Regions from separate parts of the Acidovorax sp. SDU_ACID1 genome, predicted to be linked through region 1. Evidence: riboswitches for the same ligand, from Rfam matches in the RefSeq annotation. Region 1 holds a riboswitch; the other holds the start of a gene.

Region 1 (5,113 bases):
CCCGAGGAAGGACATCGCGACGAACAGCAGGGAGGAAGGAAGGGCTTTCATGCCAGGCACCACGGTGGGAGGCCAAAAAGTAAAGACCTGTAAATGTTACCGGCAGCCTCGCCGCTACAGCCCGAGGCGTTGGCAGATTTCCAACGTGGCCGCACTCTGGTTCATCGTGTAGAAGTGCAGCCCCGGCGCACCCGCGCGGCGCAGCTGCTCGCACAACTGGGCCACCACATCCAGGCCGAAGGCGCGGATGCTGGCCGCGTCGTCGCCGAAGCCCTGCAGGCGCAGGCGAATCCAGCGCGGAATCTCGGCGCCGCAGGCGTCGGAGAAGCGCATGAGCTGGGTGGCGCCCATGATGGGCATGATGCCGGGCACTACCGGCACATCGAGACCCAGGCGTCGCGCATCGTCCACGAAGCGCAGGTACGCATCGGCATTGAAAAAATACTGCGTGATGGCCGAGTCCGCGCCCGCGCGCACCTTGGCGGCGAAGGCCTGCAGGTCGGCGTCGGCCGAGCGTGCCTGCGGATGCACCTCGGGATAGGCCGCCACCTCGATGTGAAAGGCGCTGCCCGTCTCAGCTCGGATGAAGGCCACGAGGTCGCTCGCGTACTGAAATTCACCGCCGATGCCGTAGCCGCTGGGCAAGTCGCCGCGCAGCGCGACGAGGCGCTTGACGCCCATGCCCTGCAGCTCTGCGAGCTGCGCACGCACGCTGTCCCGCGTGGCGCCGATGCACGAGAAATGCGATGCCGCATCCACGCCCTCGGCGAGGATTTCGCGCACGGTAGAAAAAGTGCCTTCGTGCGTGGAGCCGCCCGCGCCATAGGTGACGGAGCAGAACTGCGGCGCGCGCGCATAGAGCTGCTGGCGCACGGTGCGCAGCTTGGCCGCACCCTCGGGCGTCTTGGGCGGGAAGAATTCGAAACTGACCGGGAGGCTCATGCCCCTCTCCTTGCATGGATGAAGAATTCGCGGTTGCCGTCGCCGCCTTCGATGGGGCTGTCGAACCAGCGCAGCTCCCGCAGCGGCAGGGCCGCGCAGCAGTCGCGGATACGCTGTTCGACCTGCGCGTACAGCGCCGCGTCGCGCACGATGCCGCCCTTGCCCACCTGTCCCGGCTGCAGCTCGAACTGCGGCTTGACCAGCATGAGCAGGTGGCCTCCGTCCTGGAGCAGCGGCACGAGCGCGGGCAGCACCAGCGTGAGCGAGATGAACGACAGATCGCCCGTCACCAGGCCGAACGCGGGCGTGATGTCCACGTCCTCGCGCCCCGCCCTGCGGCGCCGCCGGGTGGGCACGGTGCCTTCGGCGCGCGCGCGGGCCTTGGAGGCGCGCTCGGCCTTGAAGGCTTCGATGTCGTGCTCCTTGGCGTCGTCGCTGTCGTCGTACGCGTCGTCGACCATGCCGCCGTTGCGCATCCACGCATAGGGCGACTGGGGCTGGGTGTCGTTGTCCTCGGCCTCCTCGATGTGCTCGGACAGCGCCTCGTCGCACGCTTCGCGCAGTCCTTCGGGCGTGAGCGCGCGGGCATTCACGCCCTCGACGCAGACCACGCGCGGGTCGTCCCTGAGCCGCTCGTGGAGCTGGTCGTGGCCCACGTCCACGCCGATGACCTGCGCCGCGCCCGCGCGCAGCAGGCAGTCGGTGAAGCCGCCCGTGCTCTGACCCACGTCGAGGCAACGCAGGCCGGAGACGGCCAGTCCCGCGGCCGCAAGCGCGCCCTCGAGCTTGAGGCCGCCACGCGAGATGAACTTGGCCTCGGCCGCGTCGAGCAGCTGCACCTCGGCACCGGCCGGAATGTCGTCGCCGTTCTTGGCCACCTTCTGCCAGGGCAGCGTGGCTGCCAGCCGCCACTGCACGCCCGCGGCGATCAGCCGCTGGGCCTGCGAGCGGGTGGCTGCATGGCCGCCTTCGACCAGGAATACGTCTGCGCGCATCGCGCTCATCCTTTATGAGTCAAATAGGTCTCCAGCGCTTACTGGAAAAGCGCTGAAAGCTACCAAATCAGTAGCGATAGGTGTCGGGCTTGTAGGGGCCGTTCTTGTCCACGCCGATGTAGGCGGCCTGCTCGTCGGTCAGCACCGTGAGCTGCGCGCCGAGCTTGGACAGCTGCAGCCGCGCCACCTTCTCGTCCAGGATCTTGGGCAGCACGTAGACCTTGCCGGCCTGGTAGGCGTCGGGCTTGGTGAACAGCTCGATCTGGGCGATGGTCTGGTTGGCGAACGAGGACGACATCACGTAGCTCGGGTGGCCCGTGGCACAGCCCAGGTTCACCAGGCGGCCCTTGGCCAGCAGGATGATGCGCTTGCCGTCGGGGAAGATGATGTGGTCCACCTGCGGCTTGATCTCCTCCCACTGGTATTTTTCCAGCGAGGCGACTTCGATCTCGTTGTCGAAATGGCCGATGTTGCAGACGATGGCCTGGTCCTTCATCGCGACCATATGCTCGTGGCGGATCACGTCCTTGTTGCCTGTGGTGGTCACGAAGATGTCGGCCTTGTCGGCGGCATATTCCATCGTCACCACGCGATAGCCTTCCATCGAGGCCTGCAGCGCGTTGATCGGGTCGATCTCGGTCACCCACACCTGGGCGCTCAATGCGCGCAGCGCCTGCGCCGAGCCCTTGCCCACGTCGCCGTAGCCCGCCACCACGGCCACCTTGCCGGCGATCATCACGTCGGTGGCGCGCTTGATGCCGTCCACCAGCGACTCGCGGCAGCCGTAGAGGTTGTCGAACTTGCTCTTGGTGACCGAGTCGTTCACGTTGATCGCGCGGAACAGCAGCGTGCCCTTGGCGGACATTTCATTCAGGCGGTGCACGCCCGTGGTCGTCTCCTCGGTCACGCCGATGATCTCGGCGCTCATGCGCGAGTACCACGTGGCGTCTTCGGCCAGCTTCTTGCGGATGGCGGCGAACAGGATGCGCTCTTCCTCGCTGCTGCCGTTGCCGGCGACCAGCGATGCGTCCTTCTCGGCGCGCTGGCCCAGGTGCATCAGCAGCGTGGCATCGCCGCCGTCGTCCAGGATCATGTTCGGGCCCTTGCCTGCGAACTCGAAGATGCGGTGCGTGTAGTCCCAGTAGTCCTCCAGCGACTCACCCTTGATGGCGAACACCGGCGTGCCACCCGCCGCGATGGCCGCGGCCGCGTGGTCCTGCGTCGAGAAGATGTTGCACGAGGCCCAGCGCACCTCGGCGCCCAGCGCCTGCAGCGTCTCGATCAGCACGGCGGTCTGGATCGTCATGTGCAGCGAGCCGGTGATGCGTGCGCCCTTGAGCGGCTGGCTCTTGGCGTATTCGTCGCGGATGGCCATCAGGCCGGGCATCTCCGTCTCGGCGATGCGGATTTCCTTGCGGCCCCAATCGGCCAGGGTGATGTCGGCGATCGCGGATTCGCGGGCTGCAGCGTTCATGGGTTTCTCCAATGGTGAAAAAACCACGCTCTCGGGGGATGGAACTCACCGCACAGGCCAAGCGTGGGTGAGCGTCGTTGCAAGTGAATCGTTCCGAGCCTCACGCCCCGCCGTGCTGGGGACGCTGCAACGCTCCTCGGAAAAGCCTGCGATTATAGAGCCGCCGGTAAAATCACGCCCTTTGCCCCAGCCCGCTCCAGCCGTGTCCTTCGCCCCTGAAACCCGCCGCCGCCGCACCTTCGCCATCATCTCCCACCCCGACGCGGGCAAGACCACGCTGACGGAGAAGCTGCTGCTGTTCTCGGGCGCGATCCAGATCGCCGGGGCCGTCAAGGGCCGCAAGGCCAGCCGCCACGCCACGTCGGACTGGATGGAGATCGAGAAGCAGCGCGGCATCTCGGTCGCATCCAGCGTGATGCAGATGAGCTACCGCGACCACGTGGTGAACCTGCTCGACACGCCCGGCCACAAGGACTTTTCGGAAGACACCTACCGCGTGCTCACCGCCGTCGATTCGGCGCTGATGGTGATCGACGCGGCCAACGGCGTGGAATCGCAGACCCGCCGCCTGATCGAGGTCTGCCGCCAGCGCGACACGCCCATCATCACCTTCGTCAACAAGATGGACCGCGAGGTGCGCGACCCGCTGGACATCCTGGACGAGGTGGAGCGCGAGCTGGGCATGCCCTGCTGCCCCATCACCTGGCCCGTGGGCCAGGGCAAGACCTTTGGCGGCATCATCAACCTGCGCACGCAGAGCATGACCGTGTTCTCGCCCGGCAGCGAAAAGCGCCCGCAGGATTTCGAGGTGATCCCGCTCTCCGACGCCGCCACGCTGCGCGCGCGCTTCGGCCAGGCCTTCGACGACGCGATGGAGAGCATGGAGCTGGCCGTGGGCGCATCCGCCGAATGGGATCATGAAGCTTTCCTGGCGGGCAAGCTCACACCCGTGTTCTTCGGCTCCGGCGTCAACAACTTCGGCGTGATGGAAGTGCTGGACGCGGTGGTGGACATGTCCCCCCCGCCCGGCCCGCGCAAGAGCACGCTCGTCGTCAACAAGCAGCCCGTCGAGAAAGTCATCCAACCCGAGGACGAGGGCTTCTCCGGCGTGGTCTTCAAGGTGCAGGCCAACATGGACGCCAACCACCGCGACCGCATCGCCTTCGTGCGCGTGGCCTCGGGCAAGTACACGCCGGGCATGAAGATGAAGGTGCAGCGCACGGCCAAGGAGCTGCGCCCCACCAGCGTCGTCACCTTCATGAGCCAGCGCCGCGAAGCGGTCGATGAAGCCTACGCAGGGGACATCATCGGCTTCACCATCCACGGCGGCGTGCAGCTCGGCGACACCATCACCGACGGGCCCAGCCTGCAGTTCACCGGCCTGCCCTTCTTCGCGCCCGAGATGTTCATGACCGTGGTGCTGAAGAACCCGCTGCGCACCAAGCAGCTGCAGCAGGGGCTGATGCAACTGGGCGAGGAAGGCGCCATCCAGGTCTTCAAGCCCGAGGCCGGCGGCAACATGCTGCTGGGCGCCGTAGGCCAGCTGCAGTTCGAAGTGGTGCAGCACCGCCTGAATACCGAGTACGACTGCGATGTGCGGCTGGAAGGCTGCCAGTACACCGGCGCGCGCTGGATCACAGCCGACACGCCCGCCGAGCTGCGCGAGTTCGAGAACGCCTACCCGCTGCGCATGGCGCGCGAT
Region 2 (5,113 bases), 640 kb from region 1:
CCGCCTAGCCGAGGCCCTGCGCGCCATCGCCGCCGATCCCGAGTTCCAGAAGCAGATGGCGGCCCAGTTCACCGAGATGGACTATGTCGAAGGCCCCGCCTGGAAGGCCCGCCTGGACAAGGCCACGGCCGATTTCGTGGAGCTGTGGAAGACCTCGCCCTGGTCCGACAAGTAAGCGCCACGCCCGACCGGGAGGCCGGCCGGCCGGCTCACCCCAGGTTGGGCGCGAGCCGTCGGCGCAGTTCCTCCACATCCATCCCCCGCCGCGCGGCCATGTCCTCCACCTGGTCCTCCCCGATCTGCCCCACGTTGAAATACGTGGCGTCGGGGTGGCCCAGGTAGAAGCCGCTCACGCTGGACGCGGGGAACATCGCCAGGCTGTCGGTCAGGCTCATGCCGATCTCGTCCGCCTGGAGCACCTTGAACAAGTCGGTCTTGGCCGTGTGGTCCGGGCAGGCGGGGTAGCCGGGCGCGGGGCGGATGCCCTTGTACTGCTCCTTGACGAGCTGTTCGTTCGTCAGCTGCTCGTCGGCCGCATAGCCCCACAGGTCCTTGCGCACGCGCTCATGCAGGCATTCGGCGAAGGCCTCGGCCAAGCGGTCGGCCAGGGCCTTGAACATGATGCTGCTGTAGTCGTCCAGCGCATCCAGGAATTCCTTTTCCTTCTTCTCCGCGCCGATGCCGGCCGTCACGGCGAACAGGCCCGCGTAGTCGGGCGTGCCCACCGGCGCAACGAAGTCCGACAGGCAGCGGCTGGGGCGCATCACGCTGTCGATGGCCTGCTTCTCGGTCTGCTGGCGCAGGCCGTACCAGGTCATCAGCGCGCTGGTGCGCGACTCGTCGGCATAGAAGACGATGTCGTCGCCCACGCGGTTGGCGGGGTACAGGGCCATGACGCCGCTGGCCGTGAGCCAGCGGCCTTCGATGATCTTCTTGAGCATGGCCAGGGCGTCGGCCAGCACCTTGCGCGCCTCCTCGCCCACGATCTCGTCCTGCAGGATGGCGGGGTAAGGCCCGGCCAGGTCCCAGGTCTGGAAGAACGGGCCCCAGTCGATGTACTGGGCGATCTCGGCCAGGTCGAAGTTCCTGAACACGCGCCGGCCCAGCGCGCGCGGCGCCACGGGCGGGTGCGCCGCGAAGTCCACCACGGTCGCGTTGGCGCGCGCCTGGGCCAGCGGCCACAGCGGCACCTTCTTCTTGTTGGCGTGGAGCTGGCGCACGTGGTCGTAGTCGGCCTGCACCTCGGCCAGGTAGCCGTCCTTGTTCTCGCCGAGCAGGCTCTGCGCCACGCTCACGCTGCGCGAGGCGTCGGGCACGTAGACCACGGGGCCGTCGTACTTGGGCGCGATCTTCACGGCGGTGTGCACGCGCGAGCAGGTGGCGCCGCCGATCAGCAGGGGGATCTTCTTGATGCGGAAGTACTCGTCCTTGTCCATCTCGCCGGCCACGTACTGCATTTCCTCGAGGCTCGGCGTGATGAGGCCCGACAGGCCGATGATGTCCGCCCCCTCGGCCTTGGCGCGCGCCAATATTTCGTGGCAGGGCACCATCACGCCCATGTTGATGACCTCGAAGTTGTTGCACTGCAGGACCACGGTGACGATGTTCTTGCCGATGTCGTGCACGTCGCCCTTGACGGTGGCGATGACGATCTTGCCCTTGCTCGACACGTCCATGCCGGCGGCTTCCTGCTGGCGCTTTTCTTCCTCGATGTAGGGGATCAGGTGGGCCACGGCCTGCTTCATCACGCGCGCGCTCTTGACCACCTGGGGCAGGAACATCTTGCCCGCGCCGAACAGGTCGCCGACGATGTTCATGCCGTCCATCAGCGGGCCCTCGATCACATGCAGCGGGCGGCCGCCGCCCTTGACGACGATGGCCTGGTACGCCTCCTCGGTGTCCTCGACGATGAAGTCGGTGATGCCGTGCACCAGCGCGTGCGACAGCCGCTCGCCCACGCTCTTGGGGTGCTCGGGCGTGCCGCGCCATTCGAGCTTCTTGCTGTCGTCCTTGGCCGCGCCCTTGGCGGATTCGGCGATCTCCAGCAGCCTTTCCGCCGCATCGGCGCGGCGGTTGAGCACCACGTCCTCCACGCGCTCGCGCAACTCGGTGTCGAGGTCGTCATACACGCCCACCATGCCCGCGTTGACGATGCCCATGTCCATGCCCGCTTGAATGGCGTGGTACAGGAACACGGTGTGGATCGCCTCGCGCACCGGGTCGTTGCCGCGGAAGCTGAACGACACGTTGGACACGCCCCCGCTCACCTTCGCGCCCGGCAGGTGCTGCTTGATCCAGCGCGTGGCCTCGATGAACTCCACCGCGTAGTTGTTGTGCTCCTCGATGCCGGTGGCGACGGCGAAGATGTTGGGGTCGAAGATGATGTCCTCGGGCGCAAAGCCCACCTCGTCCACCAGCACGCGGTAGGCGCGCTCGCAGATCTCGATCTTGCGCGCGTAGGTGTCGGCCTGGCCCTGCTCGTCGAAGGCCATGACGACGGCAGCGGCGCCGTAGCGCTTGACCAGGCGGGCCTCGTGCTTGAACTTCTCGATGCCCTCCTTCATGCTGATCGAGTTGACGATGCCCTTGCCCTGGATGCAGCGCAGCCCGGCCTCGATCACCTCCCACTTGGACGAGTCCACCATCACCGGCACCTTGGCGATGTCGGGCTCCGACGCGATGAGGTTCAGGAAGCGCACCATGGCGGCCTTGCTGTCGAGCATGGCCTCGTCCATGTTCACGTCGATGACCTGGGCGCCGTTCTCCACCTGCTGGCGCGCCACCGACAGCGCTTCCTCGTACTGCTCGTTGAGAATCATGCGCGCGAAGGCCTTGGAGCCGGTGACGTTGGTGCGCTCGCCCACGTTGACGAACAGCGTGCCCTCGCCGATGAAGACGGGCTCCAGGCCGGAGAGTTTCATGGGGGGGACGAGGGCAGCGGACATCGGACTCACCTGTGCAAACGGTTCGGGGGGACAGGTGAGCGTCGTTGCGAACGGGGGACGGCCCCAAGCCTGACGGGCCGGTGGACGGCCCGCTGCAACGCTCCTTGGGGGAAAGGGCGATTTTACCGGCTGATCTTGTTACATTGCGCGACAGGATCAGGCGCAGGGCCTTTTCCCCGACACCGACAAGAAGAGGGCAACGATGTTTCGATGGACACGATATGCGGGCGCGGCCATGGCGCTCGCGCTGGCGGCGGGCTGCGGCGGTGGCGACGACGATGACGGCTACGTGCCGCCGCCCACGCCCAAGGTCACCGGCGCCGAGGGCTTCTGGGCCGGCAAGGCCTCCACCGGCTACGACGTGGCCCTGGCTATCCTCGACAACGGCGACACCTGGGGCGTGTATGCCCGCGATGGCGTGATCCACGGCGCGGTGCACGGCACCACCCTCTCGGCCGACGGGCGCCTGCGCGGCTCCGGCGCGCAGTTCGACCTCGCCGGCAACACCGTGGCCTCGCGCGCCTACGAGGGCACCTACGCCATGCAGAAGGACATCCAGATCGGGTTCGGCTTCGATGCGTTCTCGGGCACCTACAGCGCCGCCTACGAGCAGCCCGCGTCCCTCGCCCAGCTGGCGGGCACCTACCGGGGCATGGGCGTGAGCACCGGCGCGGCGAGCATGCCTGTGACGCTGTCAATCTCCGCGAACGGCGCCGTGGCCACCGAGCCCATGCAGGGCTGCACGGCCCAGGGCTCGGCCGCGCCGCGCCCGGGCGGCAAGAACATCTTCGACCTGCGCATCGCATTCGCGGGCGACGCCTGCGCGCTGGGCCACGGGGCCATCGCCACGGGCGTGGCGTACTACGACAGCGGACGCCTGATGGCCGTGGGCCTGCTGCCCTCGCAGATCCAGGGCTTCGCCTTCCTGGGCGGCAAGTAACGCTACCGCACCGGCAGGAACTGCATGAACGTGCCGCCCGCCAGCCCCTGCACATAGCCGATGACGGCGCGGCGGTACTTCTCCGTGGTGACCTGCGCCAGCAGGTCCACGCGCGCGATGATCTTGCCGAACTCGCGCTCGTAGCTCAGGTTGCGCTCGGCGGCGCTGATCTCGTCGGCCAGCAGCAGCGGCGCGCCCGTGGCGGCGCGGCGCTGCGCGAGCATCCACACGGCGACCTCCAGGTTGCGCGCGGCGTTGTAGAGGTGCTGCGCGTCCTGGCCGTCGACCAGGTAGAACTCGGTCTTGCCGCCATGGGCGGTGATGAGCATGTCGGCCACGGCGTAGATGAAGCCCGCCACGCGGTCGCCCGTGAAGTCGGGCGAGAGGGCCAGGGCCAGCGCGTCGATGTCGCGGCGCTGCTGCAGCGCGGGCCAGCCGCTGCGCTGGGCGATGGCGGCACGCAGTTGCGTCACGGCCAGGTCGCGGCTGGCGGCGCCGCCCTTGCGCCACTCAGCCGGGTTGCGGCGGTAGAGCTTGTCGGCCAGGCGGTGGAGGCTTTCCAGGTTCTCGCGCATGGCCACGGTCGCCACGCGGTTCATGTCGGACTGGCCCCATTCCTGCATGCTGGCGTCCGCGCCCTTGACCTCGCCCTTGTGCGTGGGCGCAGGCGTGCCGCAGGCGGCCAACAGCAGGGCGGCGGCGGTGGCGAGGGTGAGGCGGCAGGCGTGCATCTGGGCTGCATTATGGCCAGATCGGCCTGCAACCCTTGTCCATCAAGCGCGGCCAGCTATCATTTTTTCACATTCTTCCTGCTCCAGCGCGCGCAGGCGGCGGTACAGCGTGCGGGGGCTGACGCCCAGCGCCCGCGCCTGCTCGCGGCGCGTGGCCGCGTGGGTGGGGGCGCCGGGCTGCAGCGCGGCGCGCAGGGCCGCGTTCTCGATGCCGCGCAGCGTGGCCCGCGGGGCAGGGGCCGCGGGCGCGGGTGGGGGACTGTCGAACCCGAGGGCGCGCTCGATGGTCTGCGCGGTGACCACGGGGCCGTCGGTCAGCAGCGCGGCGCGCTCCAGCACGTTGCGCAGTTCGCGCACGTTGCCGGGGAAGGGGTGCCGGGCCAGGCGCCGCTGGGCCGCGGGTGCCAGCGCCAGGCGCCGGCCGGGAGCGACGCGCTCCAGCAGCGACGCCGCCAGCAGGGGAATGTCCTGCACGCGCTCGCGCAGCGCGGGCAGCC

The links. A riboswitch is a leader RNA that binds a small molecule or an ion and turns the genes downstream of it on or off. The one in region 1 is predicted to bind S-adenosylhomocysteine.
Region 2: it holds a riboswitch for S-adenosylhomocysteine, as region 1 does, so the genes downstream of both, metH (methionine synthase) here and ahcY (adenosylhomocysteinase) in region 1, are expected to answer to the same signal.

The regions. Positions count from the first base shown of each region.
Region 1 is NZ_CP152342.1:3,683,034-3,688,146, forward strand. It holds gene AAG689_RS18110 (hypothetical protein) at 1-51, opposite strand, end outside; gene metF (methylenetetrahydrofolate reductase [NAD(P)H]) at 115-942, opposite strand; gene AAG689_RS18120 (TlyA family RNA methyltransferase) at 939-1,937, opposite strand; gene ahcY (adenosylhomocysteinase) at 2,005-3,411, opposite strand; S-adenosyl-L-homocysteine riboswitch at 3,474-3,555, opposite strand; gene AAG689_RS18130 (peptide chain release factor 3) at 3,614-5,113, shown strand, end outside.
Region 2 is NZ_CP152342.1:4,319,370-4,324,482, forward strand. It holds gene AAG689_RS21235 (tripartite tricarboxylate transporter substrate binding protein) at 1-175, shown strand, start outside; gene metH (methionine synthase) at 210-2,945, opposite strand; S-adenosyl-L-homocysteine riboswitch at 2,975-3,057, opposite strand; gene AAG689_RS21245 (hypothetical protein) at 3,148-3,885, shown strand; gene AAG689_RS21250 (hypothetical protein) at 3,888-4,616, opposite strand; gene AAG689_RS21255 (sigma-54 interaction domain-containing protein) at 4,659-5,113, opposite strand, start outside.